One region of the Pseudomonas sp. AN-1 genome, then DNA from elsewhere that is predicted to be linked to it. Evidence: riboswitches for the same ligand, from Rfam matches in the RefSeq annotation. Region 1 holds a riboswitch; each other region holds the start of a gene.
What was found. Region 1 has a riboswitch for cobalamin ahead of cobW (cobalamin biosynthesis protein CobW). Riboswitches for the same ligand answer to the same signal wherever they lie in the genome.
Positions count from the first base shown of each region.

Region 2: another riboswitch for cobalamin. It lies ahead of btuB (TonB-dependent vitamin B12 receptor); the one in region 1 lies ahead of cobW (cobalamin biosynthesis protein CobW).
Region 3: another riboswitch for cobalamin. It lies ahead of SK095_RS13780 (TonB-dependent receptor); the one in region 1 lies ahead of cobW (cobalamin biosynthesis protein CobW).

Region 1 is NZ_CP139195.1:764,349-768,758, reverse strand. Features, by position in the region: gene SK095_RS03415 (methyl-accepting chemotaxis protein) at 1-522, shown strand, start outside; gene cobM (precorrin-4 C(11)-methyltransferase) at 565-1,311, opposite strand; gene SK095_RS03405 (cobalamin biosynthesis protein) at 1,308-1,757, opposite strand; cobalamin riboswitch at 1,996-2,189, shown strand; gene cobW (cobalamin biosynthesis protein CobW) at 2,315-3,370, shown strand; gene cobN (cobaltochelatase subunit CobN) at 3,375-4,410, shown strand, end outside.
Region 2 is NZ_CP139195.1:4,568,616-4,573,025, reverse strand. Features, by position in the region: gene cobO (cob(I)yrinic acid a,c-diamide adenosyltransferase) at 1-525, opposite strand, end outside; gene SK095_RS21510 (hypothetical protein) at 522-1,094, opposite strand; gene btuB (TonB-dependent vitamin B12 receptor) at 1,212-3,065, opposite strand; cobalamin riboswitch at 3,185-3,466, opposite strand; gene SK095_RS21500 (bacteriohemerythrin) at 3,699-4,148, shown strand.
Region 3 is NZ_CP139195.1:2,939,908-2,944,317, reverse strand. Features, by position in the region: gene SK095_RS13790 (MFS transporter) at 1-11, shown strand, start outside; gene SK095_RS13785 (cobalamin-binding protein) at 11-820, shown strand; gene SK095_RS13780 (TonB-dependent receptor) at 884-2,782, opposite strand; cobalamin riboswitch at 2,883-3,090, opposite strand; gene dxs (1-deoxy-D-xylulose-5-phosphate synthase) at 3,133-4,410, opposite strand, start outside.

The DNA.
Region 1 (4,410 bases):
GAAGCGGCGCGCGCCGGCGAGGAAGGCCGCGGCTTCGCGGTGGTGGCCGGCGAGGTGCGCAACCTGGCCAGTCGCTCGGCCTCCGCGGCGAACGACATCAAGGCCTTGATCGAGGAGTCCACGCGGCGGGTCGAGGATGGCTCGCAACTGGTCGAGCAGGCCGGCCGGACCATGGCCGAGGTGGTCGGCGCCGTGCGCCGGGTCACCGACATCATCGACGAGATCTCCGCCGCCTCCCAGGAGCAGAGCCAAGGCATCGCCCAGGTCAACGCCGCCGTCGCGCAGATGGAACAGGTGACCCAGCAGAACGCCGCACTGGTGCAGGAGGCGTCCACCGCGTCGCTCTCGCTGGCCGACCAGGCGCAGACGCTGCAGGAGGCGGTGGCGGTGTTCCGCCTGGGTGACGCGCCGCCGCAGCCGGATGCGCTGCCGCCGCGCGAGCTTTCCCAGCGCGAAGTGATGGCGCCGGCAGCGTCGGCCAGGGCGGGCGGCGTCAGGGAAGAGGCCTGGGAGACGTTCTGAGCGGCAGCCGGCGAGCGCCGGGAAGGTCGGCTGCGGTTGACTTCAGAAAGGCGCCGTAACCTGCACTACTGCCGAGTACAGCGATGAGTCGGCGAATTCCTCGGCGGTCAGCACCCGGCCGACCAGGATCAGCGCAGTGCGCCGGAAGTCCTTTTCGGCGACCCTGGCGACGATGTCGGCCAGGGTGCCCTGCACCCAGTCCTGGTCCGGCCAACTGGCCCGGTGCACCACCGCGACGGGGCAGTCGGCGCCGTAATGGGGCAGCAGTTCCTCGACGATCTGCGGCAGCTGGCGCACGCCCAGGTGGATGGCCATGGTCGCGCCGTGGCGGGCCAGATCGCCGAGCTGCTCGCCTTCCGGCATCTGCGTCTTGCTGGCGTAGCGGGTGAGGATCAGCGTCTGCGACACCTCGGGCAGGGTCAGCTCGCAGCCGAGCAGGGCGGCGCAGGCGGCGGTGGCGGTGACGCCGGGGACGATCTGGTAGGGAATGCCCAGGCGGCGCAGGTGACGGATCTGCTCGCCGATGGCGCCGTACAGCGACGGGTCGCCGGAATGCACCCGCGCCACGTCCTCGCCGCGCCCGTGGGCTTCGGCCAGCAGGTCAACGATTTGCGCCAGCTCCAGCTCGGCGGTATTCACCACGGTATGGGCGCCGTGGCCCTCCAGTACCGCTGCGGGCACCAGCGAGCCGGCATAGAGGATCACCGGGCAGCTGCGGATCAGCCGCTGGCCGCGCACGGTGATGAGGTCCGGATCGCCGGGGCCGGCGCCGATGAAGAAGACGGTCATGCAGGCTCCTGTCTGGCACGCGCCAGGGCGAAGGTGGCGTTGGCGCTGCGCCGCTTGGCGATCAGCAGTTCGGCGGACGCTCCGCCCAGCGCCTCGGCGAGCGCCAGGGCGCTGGCCTCGGCCACCCCGGCGCAGCCGGTGGTGCGCCGGGCGGCCTCGGAACGGCTGGTCAGTCGAGGCTCGTACTCCCGCAATTGCTCCACGCAGAGGCCGTGCAGCGGCAGGCCAAACTGCCCGGCCAGGGCGGCGAGGCCCGGCTCGGCGAGCTTGCCGTCGAGACTGGCCAGAGCGTGCAGATCTCCGACGTTCAGCCCGCGTTCGCGCAAGCTGTCCTCCAAAAGCCTGTGCAGCTCCTCGACGCTACAATTGCGGCGGCAGCCGAAACCGGCGACCAACAGCCGGGCAGGGCGGGGCTCCGCGGAGGAGGGGGTATGTGCTGCGGACATGGAAGTTGGCCGATCAGGCTCGCCGGATCGCGGCAGAGGGTGGTTTTTCGATGGCGGTCGCTCAGGCGGAACGCTTTTTTACAACAGCATGCCGCCGCGCACGGCGTCAATCGCGCGACCGCCGTTGGGCATGGCGTAGGGTAGAAGTCTCGCGCAGCGATCTTCTCCCAAGTCTCCGGCACCAACACTCCCGGTAGGCATCCCCGGCCGCCGCCATTGACCGCCGCGCGCACCCTGCGTAGCCTTGCGGCCCCGAGGTTCTCCGGTCTGGGCCGGAGCTAAGAGGGAACGCGGTGCAACACCGCGGCTGCCCCCGCAACTGTAAACGGTACGAATCCCCTCACGACGCCACTGCTCACGCGGGAAGGCGAGGGGACGGCGCCAAGGCGCCCACCGTGAGCCAGGAGACCTGCCTCGAAGGAAGCGCCCCGCCTCGCGGAGCGTTTCCGGACCTTCACGACAACCGGGCGGGGTGATCCGGTGGCGAATCCGACCGACCGGTGCGCGTGCGTCCGGTGGCGTCTCGTCATGCCCCCGCCAGCCAGGCAGGGCCGCGCATGAAATCCTTGAGCAAACTTCCCGTCACCATCGTCACCGGCTTCCTCGGCGCCGGCAAGACCACCCTGCTGCGCCATATGCTCGACAACGCCCAGGGCCGGCGCATCGCGGTGATCGTCAACGAATTCGGCGAACTGGGCATCGACGGCGAGATCCTCAAGCAGTGCGCCATCGGCTGCAGCGAGGAGGAGGCGCTCGGCCGCGTCTTCGAGCTGGCCAACGGCTGCCTGTGCTGCACCGTGCAGGAAGAGTTCTTCCCGGTGATGCGCGAGCTGGTGGCGCGCCGCCACGATCTTGACCACATCCTCATCGAAACCAGCGGCCTCGCGCTGCCCAAACCGCTGGTGCAGGCCTTCAACTGGCCGGAAATCCGCAACGCCTGCACCGTCGACGCGGTGGTCACCGTGGTCGACAGCCCGGCGGTGGCCGCCGGCACCTTCGCCGCCTTCCCCGAGCAGGTCGACGCGCAGCGCCGCGCCGATCCCAACCTCGACCATGAATCGCCGCTGCACGAGCTGTTCGAGGACCAGCTGGCCTGCGCCGACCTGGTGGTGCTCAACAAGACCGACCTGCTCGCCGACGCCGCGCTGGCCGCGGTGCGCGCCGAGGTCGCCGAGGAGCTGCCGCCGGCGGTGAAGATCGTCGAGGCGCAGCAGGGCCGCTTGCCGCTGGACGTGCTGCTGGGCATCGGCGCCGAGGCCGAGCTGCACATCGACGCCCGCCCCGGCCACCACGACCACGGCGATGGCGAGGACCACGACCACGACGAGTTCGACGCCTTCGGCGTCGAGCTGCCGGAAGTCGACGAGCGCCTGCTGCTCGCCACGCTCGCCGAGCTGGTGCAGCGTCACGCCGTGCTGCGGGTGAAAGGCTTCGTCGCCGTGCCGGGCAAGGCCATGCGCCTGCTGGTGCAGGGCGTCGGCCAGCGCTTCGACCGCCACTTCGAGCGCGCCTGGCGCGAAGGCGAAGCGCGCGCCACCCGCCTGGTGATCATCGGCCAGGCGCTGGACGCCGCGGTGATCGACGCCGAGCTGCGCGCCGCGCTGACCCGCTGAACGCATGCACCTCCTGCGCACCCAGCCCGGTGGCTTCGTCCCCGACGACAGCATCGCCGACCTCGGCCAGACCCCGGCCGAGCTGGTGATCCTCTGCAGCGGCGACTCCAACCTGACGCTGCTGGCCGCGGCCGCCGGCGAACTGGGCGGCGACTATCCGAGCCTGCGCCTGGCCAACCCCGCCCAGCTGCGCAACCACGCCTCGGTCGACCTTTACGTCGAGGACGTGCTGCGCCATGCGCGGCTGATCCTGCTCTCGCTGCACGGCGGGGTGGGCTACTGGCGCTACGGCATCGAGCGGCTGGTCGAGCTGGGCGAGGCCGGCGCCATCCTGATCCTGGTGCCCGGCGACGACCGTCCCGACCCGGAGCTGACCCGCCTGAGCACGGTATCCGCCGCGGACGCCGAACGCGCCTGGCAGTACCTGCGCCAGGGCGGGCTGGACAACGCCCGCCAGCTGTATCGCTTCCTCGCCGACCGCTGGCTGGGCCGCCCGCAGGCCTGGTCCGAGCCGCAGGCGCTGCAGCGCGTCGCCGTCCACCACCCGCGCCACGGCAGCGGCACCCCGGCGCTGTGGCAGGCCGACTGGCGCCCCGGTGCGCCGGTGGCGGCGCTGCTGTTCTATCGCGCGCAGTTGCAGGCGGCCAACACCGCCTTCGTCGACGAGTTCTGCGCGCGTCTCGTCGCCCAGGGCCTCAATCCGCTGCCGATCGCCGTGGCCAGCCTCAAGGAGGCGGCCTGCCTGGTCCAGGTCGAGGACTGGCTGGACGAGACCGACGCGGCGCTGATCCTCAATACCACCGGCTTTGCCCTGTCCAGCCCGGAGCGCCCGGCGCTGCGTCCGTTCCGCCGCGACGTGCCGGTGCTGCAGGCGATCTGCGCGCTGGACAACCGCCAGCGCTGGCAGGACAACCCGCAGGGCCTCGGCCCGCGTGACCTGGCCATGCACGTGGCGCTGCCGGAACTGGATGGGCGCATCGTCACCCGGCCGATCAGCTTCAAGGGCTTGGCCTGGCGCAGCGAGCGCAGCCAGAGCGACG
Region 2 (4,410 bases), 810 kb from region 1:
CCCGGCCGGCGCACCGCGGCCGGTGACCACCACGTGCTGCAGCGGCGGGCGCGCGGCGATATCCGCCAGCACGCGCTCCAGCGACAGGTAGCCGTACTTGAGGGCGATGTTCAGCTCGTCGAGCACCACCAGGGCGATCTGCGGGTCCCGCAGCAACGCGCGGGCCACCGCCCAGGCCTCTTCGGCTTTCTCGATGTCGCGCTGGCGGTCCTGGGTCTCCCAGGTGAAGCCCTCGCCCATCACGAAGTAGCGCACCTCCTCGGGGAAGCGGCGGAAGAAGGCTTCCTCGCCGGTGCTCGCCGCGCCCTTGATGAACTGCACCACGCCGGCCCTGAGGCCGTGGCCGAGGGTGCGCGCCAGCATGCCGAAGGCGGCGCTGCTCTTGCCCTTGCCGTTGCCGGTGTTGACCAGCAGCAGGCCGCGCTCGGCACTGGCCTCGGCGATCTTGGCGTCGACCACCGCCTTCTTGCGCTGCATGCGCGCCTTGTGGCGCTCGTCGCGCGCCAGTTCGTCCTGAGTGCTCATCGGCTCGCCTCCACGCCACGGGCCTGCTTCCAGGCATGAGCGGCGGCCAGCAGCAGCGCGGCCGCGCCGACGTACAGGGCCAGCGCCTGCAGCGACTGCGGGTAGTAGGTGGCGATGCGCGGCAGGAAGCCGGCCAGGGTCGCCTCGGGGTAGCGACCGGAGAAGAACCAGAAGCCGCCGCTGGACAGCAGGTGGCAGGCGAAGCTGGAGGCGAGCAGGCAGGACAGCAGGCGCGGCGGCGCCGCGAGGTCGTCGCGGTGCCAGCCGGCATAGACCCGGCCGCCGAACCACAGCGCAGCGTAGGCCGGCAGCAGCAGCCAGTAGGCCGGGGTCACGCACCAGTTGCTCGCCCCGCCCCAGGTCACGGCGACGAGATCGAGGGCAACCGCCTCGAGGAACAGCGCCGGGAAGGCCAGGCGCGCCGGCAGCAGCACGCCGGCGAGGAAGAACACCGCCCAAGAGGCGCTGGGCAGGTTGAGGTCGCCGAAATGGTGGCCGCGGGTCATGGCCAGCAGTGCGGCCAGGACGATGCCGATGGCCAGGCGGCTGCGGGGGGAAAGGTCGAGCATGGTGGAACTCCTCGGGTAGATGGCATCGGATGGTGTAGCTGGCGCTGCAAAATGTCGGCGCCGTGCTGGGTTTACAACAGCTGCGGGGAAAACCTCTGCCCTGCCAGCGCCCCTGTCTCAGAGCGCCTGGTAGCGCACTGTGAAGTACACCGCCTGGCCCGGCTGGTTGTAGCCGGCGGCGGTCTGGTAGTCGGCGTCGAGCAGGTTGCTCACCCGCGCCTGCAGGCGCCACTCGTCGTCGAGGCGGTACTCGCCGCGCAGGTCGAGGCTGGCGTAGCCGGACAGTTCGGTCTGGTTTTCCAGATCGTCGTAGGCCGAGTCCCGCGCGTAGAGCGTGCCGCCCACGCTGAAACGGCCGAAGGCGCGGTCGACGTCGAGGTTGAAGGTCTGCCCGGGGCGCCGGCTGAGATCCTTGCCGTAGTAGGCAATGCCGGAGCGGCTGGAGCGCCTGGAGCGGTTTTCGGCGTCCATCAGGCTGTAACCGGCAGTCCATTCCCAACCGCGCAGGTCGCTGCCGACCTGCAGTTCGAGGCCGCGGATGCGCGCCTCGTCGACCCCTTGCGCCAGGCTTGCACCGTTGACGCGCACGCTGCTGATCAGATCGTCGACACGGGTCCGGTACACGCTGGCCGTCCAGTGCCCCCAGCCGGGGCTGCCGTTCAGCCCCAGCTCGACAGTCCGCGATTTCTCCGCATCCAGCGCGGGGTTGCCGTAGCCGGGGTAGTACAGCTCGTTGAAGGTCGGCGCCTTGAAGGCCGTGCCGTAGCTGGCATGGACGCGCAGCGTCGGGCCCAGGGCGTAACCCCAGGCGGCGCTGCCGGTATCGTGATCGCCGAACTGCTGGTTGTCGTCGCGGCGCAGCGCCAGCTGCCAGTCGTGACGCCCCGACCCGCCGAGGTACTGGGCGAAGTAGCCGTCATTGTCGCGCGAGTCCTCGGCGTAGCGCCTGGTGCTGTCGATCTCGTCGTGCTGATGGTCGACGCCCAGCACCAGGGTATGGCCCGCGGCCAGGGTCACGTCGCTCTGCCAGGACAGTGAGTCGCGACGGGTGTCGTAACGCGAATTGAAGCCACCGTCCTCGAAGGCGTCCGACCGGTCCTCGCTGCGCCCGGCCTGCAGGGTCACCAGCCAGGACTCGAGCGGGGCAAGGCGTGCGCGCAGGCCGGCGACCTTCTGCACCCCCTCGGTATAGGCGTCCTCGCCCGTGGTACTGTCGAAATCGTTGTGCGACTCGGCCTGCAGGAAGCTGCCGTCCAGTTCCAGGCCGTTGGCGAAGCGGTGGCCGGCGCGCAAGGAGCCGGACAGGTTGCGGTAGCCGTCGCTGTCGTCCTCGTAGCCGCTGGCGCCGCGCGGCTTGACGTTGATGCCGTCGGTGTCGCTGGACGAGACGCCGAGGCTGAACCAGCTCGCACCGGAGCGCCCGGACAGCCCGGCGCTGCCGCTGTGACTGTCGTGGGTGCCCGTGCCCGCCGAGAGGAACGGCCGCAGGCCGGCGCCGCCGTCCCGGCGCGTGAAGATCTGGATCACCCCGCCGATGGCTTCCGAACCGTACAGGCTGGAGCGCGGACCTCGGACGATCTCGATGCGCTCGATCAGCTCCACCGGCAGATCCTGGAAGGCGGCACTGCCGCTGGTGGCCGAACCGACCTTGATGCCGTCGATCAGCACCAGCACGTGGTCGGACTCGGTGCCGCGCAGGAACAGCGAGCTGCTCTTGCCCGGGCCGCCGTTGTTGGCCAGCGTCACGCCCGGCACGCCGCGCAGCAGCTCGGGCAGCGAGGCGGCCTGGCGGCGCTCGATTTCGGTGCGCTCGATCACCGTCACGGAGGCCAGTGCGTCGCTGGCCGTCTGCGTCGTGCGGCTGGCAGTCACCAGCAGGGGCTCGACCGACAGCGCTTCGTGCGCCAGGACGGGAATGGAGGAAAGACTACACAGCACGACGATTGTCGGCCGCAGAAGGGCATGTCTCATCGATCACTCTCTGCATCGCGCTCACCCGCGCGATTGGCTTGCGAAGGCATGCAGAGGACCGGACGACGAACGGACAGCAGGACACGCAGGCCGCCCACCCGACGGGTAGCGCCCTCCGCGATACCGTGGATGCGACAGGCCGGTCTCCGGGCTTGCGAGCGGAACCCGAGGGTTCCCGAATCCACGCCTTCCCGTGTCTGGACACAGTGGCCTGGCAGTTGGCGGACGCCTCTGGAGCGTCGCGCATCTGCCGGTGTGGCTTCTCGACTCGCCTACCGTTGCGGGGGCAGCGCCGGCTTGGTATCAAAATTGCAATGAAAAATCATTACATATACGCACCGGCTTCCCTGTTTCACCCCTCCGAGTCTGGACTGGGGGGCACCTGAAGCAGGTGGCGCAGGTTAGAGACTTGCCGGACGGGCGTCAAACTTTCCGCCCCTCCCGCGCGACTCTCCCGGCCTGAAGCGGAATTGCCAAACAGTTCACAAAACCGAGGCTTCGCGACAAAGCCCACAAGCGGACTATGGCCTTTACTGCGACATCGTGATACTGAAAGCCCACGCACCTTCGCGTGGGGCTTACAGAACAAACCACTAAAAGTAAGTCGAAACGTTTACAGCAAGGATAACCTTCATGGGATTCGTCATTTCCTGGTCGCCCGAGTACGCCACGGGCATCGATATCATCGACGAGCAGCACAAGCGCATCTTCGAATATCTGTCCGAGATCGATCACGCCATCAAGGCCCAGTCGACCAGCGAGGTCGAGTACGTGATCAAGGCCCTGCTCGACTACGCCATCTCGCACAACACCTTCGAGGAAAGCCTGATGGAAAAGGCCGGCTATCCGATGCTGGACGCCCACCATCAGGTGCATGAAGCCTTCAAGACCCGCGCCGAAGCCTACGGCCAGCGCCTGAGCAACGGCGAAGACCACTTCCGCCTGGCCCGCGAAGTGCGCACCGACATCGGCCTGTGGCTGACCAACCACATCAAGCGTGACGACAAGCACTACGTGCCCTTCGTCAAGAAGAGCCTGGACGGCGGCTTCGTGTCGCGCATGCTCGGCAAGTTCTTCGGCTGATCGCCTTGGCGGCGATCGACCAGGCCTGCAGGCCGGCTACCAGACCGGACCTGCAGCGCAGGCAGTAGCAGTCCCCGATAACAACAATAAAAGAGACGAACACCCATGCCATCCAGCCAACTCCGGCCTGCCATACACATCCACACCTCCAGGGGAGGCCTGACTCAGGGAACGAGCAACAACCCCAGCACCTGATATCCATCCAACCGCACGGACCACGAGGACGTGCGTGCCCGGTCAGGCTGACGCCTGTCACCGATGG
Region 3 (4,410 bases), 2.2 Mb from region 1:
AGCTCGGCTGATGCGCCGCCTGCTGCTCGCCGTCCTGCTGCTCGGCGCCGCCCTGGCGCAGGCCACGGAGCCGGACGCGCGGCGGGTGGTGGCGCTGGCGCCCTCGCTCAGCGAGATCATGGTCGAGCTGGGCGCCGCCGAGCGTCTGGTCGGCGTGCTCGACGGCGGCCCGCGCCTGCCGGCGCTGGCCCACCTGCCATCCCTCGGCCGCCACGGCCAGCTCAACCTGGAGGTGCTGCTCAGCCTGCAGCCGGACCTGGTCCTGCTCTGGCCGGACAGCGTCGGCCCGGCCATGCATGCGCAGCTCAGGACCCTCGGCATCCCGCTGATCGAGGCGCAGCCGCACGACCTCGACGAGTTGGCCGGCCAACTGGCGGCGATCGGCGCCGCGGTCGGCCATGGCGCGGAGGGCGAGCGCCTCGCCGCGCGCATGCGCGCAGGCATCGCCGCGCTGCGGGCGCGCTACGCGGGCAGCGCGCCGCTGGCAGTGTTCTACCAAGTGTGGGACCGGCCCATGTACACCCTCGGCGGCCGGCAGATCATCAGCGACGCCCTGCGCCTGTGCGGCGCGCGCAACGTGTTCGAGGACCTTGCCCTGCCGGCGCCGCAGGTCGGCGTCGAGTCGGTGCTGGCCCGCGACCCGGCGGTGATCCTGGTCGGCGAGCCGGGCCAGGCCGGCGCCTGGCAGGCCTGGCCGCAACTGACCGCGGTGCGCCGTGGCCAGGTGTGGGAGGTGCCGGACGAGGGCATCGAGCGGCCCAGCTTCCAGATGCTCGCCGCCACGGCGAAGCTGTGCGAGCTGCTGGACAGGGCGCGCTGAGTCTGCGCGGCTGAAACGACGAGGCCCCGCTTAGGCGGGGCCTCGTCGTTTCCGGCGTCCGGATCAGAAGCGGTAGCCGACGCTCAGCTGCACGTCCTCTTCCGGCGCCGGGTAGCGGCCGAAGGGGTTGGCATAGGTGTCGTACTGCTTGCCGGTCAGGTTGTTGATCCGCAGCCTGGCGGTGAGCTGGCGGTAGTCGTAGCTCAGTGCGGCGTTGAGCAGGGTGTAGCCGCCCTCGCGCGGCTGGCTGTGGGCGTCGTCGCTGTACAGGTAGTAGCCGCCGGTGTACAGGGCCTCCAGGCGGCCGTTGAGTCCCGGCAGGAGCAGGTAGTCGAGGTGGGCGCTGGCGCTGTGGCGCGATACGCCGGGCACCTCGTTGCCCGCGAAGGGGCCGGTGCGGTACTCGGAGTCGGTGAAGCTGTACTGGCCGCCGAGGGCGAGGCGCTCGGTCAGCTGGCGGCGGGCCTCGAGCAGCAGGCCATCGCGGCGGGTCTTGTCCAGGTTGACGTTGGCGCCGGTGCCGGGACCGAAGGGGCCCGTGGCCGTGGCGTCGTACATCAGCTCGTCGTCCAGATCGAGGCGGTAGACGCTCAGCTGGTAGCGCTGCGCGCCGTCGTCCCATTCCACGCCGCCTTCCCAGGATGCGCCGGTCTGCGGCTTGAGGAACTCGACGCCGGGGCCGACGAAGCCGTTCTCGTCGACGTTGGCCCAGCGCAGCACGTCCTCGCGCTTGAGGAACACGCGGGTCTGCGCGTCGGCCTGCCAGGACAGGCCGACGCTGCTGCTGCCCTCGCGGTCGGTGTGGTTGCTGCCGGCGCTGTGGTCGCGGTCCTCGGCCTCGCTGGCGCGGTAGCCGAGGCTCAGCGTCAGGTCGTGGCCGAGCGGCTGGCTGAATTGGGTGTACCAGTCGCGCAGGGTCTGGCGGAAGTCGCTGCCCCAGGAGGCCTGGTAGTCGCTGGTGATGTGGTCGTGGCCCAGCAGCCATTCGCTGTGGCCGCGCGCCGTGTCCCAGCGGGCGGTCAGGCGCGGGCTGAAGCTTTCGATGCGAGTGCCTTGGCTGAAGCCGCCTCCGAAGAACGAGCCCACGCCATCCTGGTCGCTGTGGCTGTAGTCGAAGTTGGCGGTCCAGATCTCGTCGAGGCGCTGCTCGACGGCGAAGCGGTGCACCTGGGTATTGCTGTCGTTCCAGTCCGTGGACTGGCTCTGCTTGCGGTCGCTGCGGCGTTGGGCGAGGCTCAGCGCGCCCGGATAGAGCAGCTCGTCGTCCACCGTCTGGTACTCGTACAGCGCCCAGCCGCGGGCGTGGTCGTAGCGCAGGCGGCCGAAGGCGTTGCCGTAGTCGGCGGCGTTGTGGTCGCGGTAGTTGTCGGTGTGGCGGGCCTCGCCGCTGGCGTACACCGAGAAGCCGCCGCCGAGCTGCTGGAAGACATGGCCGCGATAGGCTTCCAGGTCGTGGCTGCCGCGGCTGGTCTCCACGTAGGCCTCGTTGCGCCGCGGCGTGCGGGTGACGATGTTGATCACCCCGCCGACCGCCTGGTCGCCGTACAGCACGGTGCCGGCGCCGCGCAGGATCTCGATGCGCTCGATGTTGGCCAGCGGCACGCTGTTGAGGTCGGCGCCGGCCATCGCCGGCTGGTTGAGGCGGCGGCCGTCGACCAGGATCAGCGTGTTGTTCACCGCGTTCTCGCCGAAGCCGCGCAGGCTGGGCGTGGCGCGGCTGCCGTCGCCGATGATGTCGCGCAGCTGCACGCCGGCCTGGCCGCGCAGCACGTCGATCAGGTTGTGGGCGCCGCTGCGCTCGATCTCGGCGCGCTTGATCACCCGCACGCTGGCCGGCGCCGGCTGCTCCAGCGGAGTGGCGCGGGTGATGACCAGGGGCGCGATGTCGTCGCTGGCCGGCTCGGCGGCCAGGGTCAGGCTCGGGGCGAGGGCCACGGCCAGCGCCAGACGGGAAAGCTTCATCAGGAAATCCTCAAAAGTGAAGGCAGACTTTCGAGGAGGGCAGAAGACAGAAACGCGCCCACAGGACGGGCGCGCGACTGACGGTGCGGCCCTCCGCAACACCTGTCGAATCCGTCGGGGCCGGTCTCCGGGCTGTCGACGCGCCGGTTCGCCTTCCCGGGACATTCCCAGTGGCTGTTGAACGGGCGTGCAGACCGAGGTCTGCGGTCGATTACCGTTGCGGGGGCAGCGCCGGCCTTGTCCGAGGACGCACCGGCTTCCCGTTTAACGCAGGCCCTAGCCTGCGCACCCTGACGAAAAGCAAAACGCCGCGCACCTTAGTGCGCGGCGTGGTGAAACTCAAGCAGCTTTCAGACGACTCGGGATGAGTTTTTCTCAAGCAGCGCCAGGCGCGCGCGCACCGCGGACTCGATGCCGGCGGCATCCAGGCCGCATTCGGCGAGCATCTCGGTCGGCTTGGCGTGCTCGACGTAGCGGTCGGGCAGGCCGAGCTGCAGCAGCGGCATGACGATGCCCTCGGCGGCGAGGAATTCGGCCACCGCGCTGCCGGCGCCGCCCATCACCGCGTTCTCCTCGACGCTCACCAGCAGCGCGTGGCTGGCGGCCAGCTCGCGTATCAGTGCGGCGTCGAGCGGCTTGACGAAGCGCATGTCGACCACCGTGGCATCGAGCTTCTCGGCCACCTCCAGCGCGGCGGCCAGCTGCACGCCGAACACCAGCAGGGCGACCTGGCCGGCGCCGTGACGACGGACCACGCCCTTGCCGATCTCGACTGCCTCCAGCGCCGGAGAGATCGGAGCGTTGGGGCCGCTGCCGCGCGGGTAGCGTACCGCCGCCGGGCCGACATGCCGGTAGCCGGTGGTCAGCAGCAGGCGCAGCTCGTTCTCGTCGCTGGGGGTCATGACGACCATGTCGGGGATGCAGCGCAGGTAGGAGAGGTCGAAGCTGCCGGCGTGGGTCGGGCCGTCCTCGCCGACCAGGCCGGCGCGGTCGATGGCGAACAGCACGTCGAGGTCCTGTACCGCGACGTCGTGGATCAGCTGGTCGTAGGCGCGCTGCAGGAAGGTCGAGTAGATCGCCACCACCGGCTTGGCGCCCTCGCAGGCCAGGCCGGCGGCGAGGGTCACCGCGTGCTGCTCGGCGATGGCGACGTCGAAGTAGCGTTCCGGGAAGCGCTCGGCGAAGGCCACCAGGTCGGAGCCTTCCTTCATCGCCGGGGTGATGCCGATCAGGCGCTCGTCGACGGCCGCCATGTCGCACAGCCACTGGCCGAACACCTCGCAGTATTTCGGTCCGCTGGCCTTGGGCGCGGCGCTGCTGCCGACCTCCAGCTTGCCGATGGCGTGATAGCCGATCGGGTCTTCCTCGGCCGGGGCGAAGCCCTTGCCCTTCTTGGTCACCACGTGGAGGAACTGCGGGCCCTTGAGTTCGCGCATCTTGCGCAGGGTGGCGATCAGGGTCGGCAGGTCGTGGCCGTCGATGGGGCCGATGTAGTTCCAGCCCAGCTCCTCGAACAGGGTGCCGGGCACCAGCATGCCCTTGGCGTGCTCCTCGGTGCGGCGGGCGATCTCCCAGGCGCCGGGGATGCGCGAGAGGATCTTCTTGCTGCCCTCGCGCATGCTGGCGTA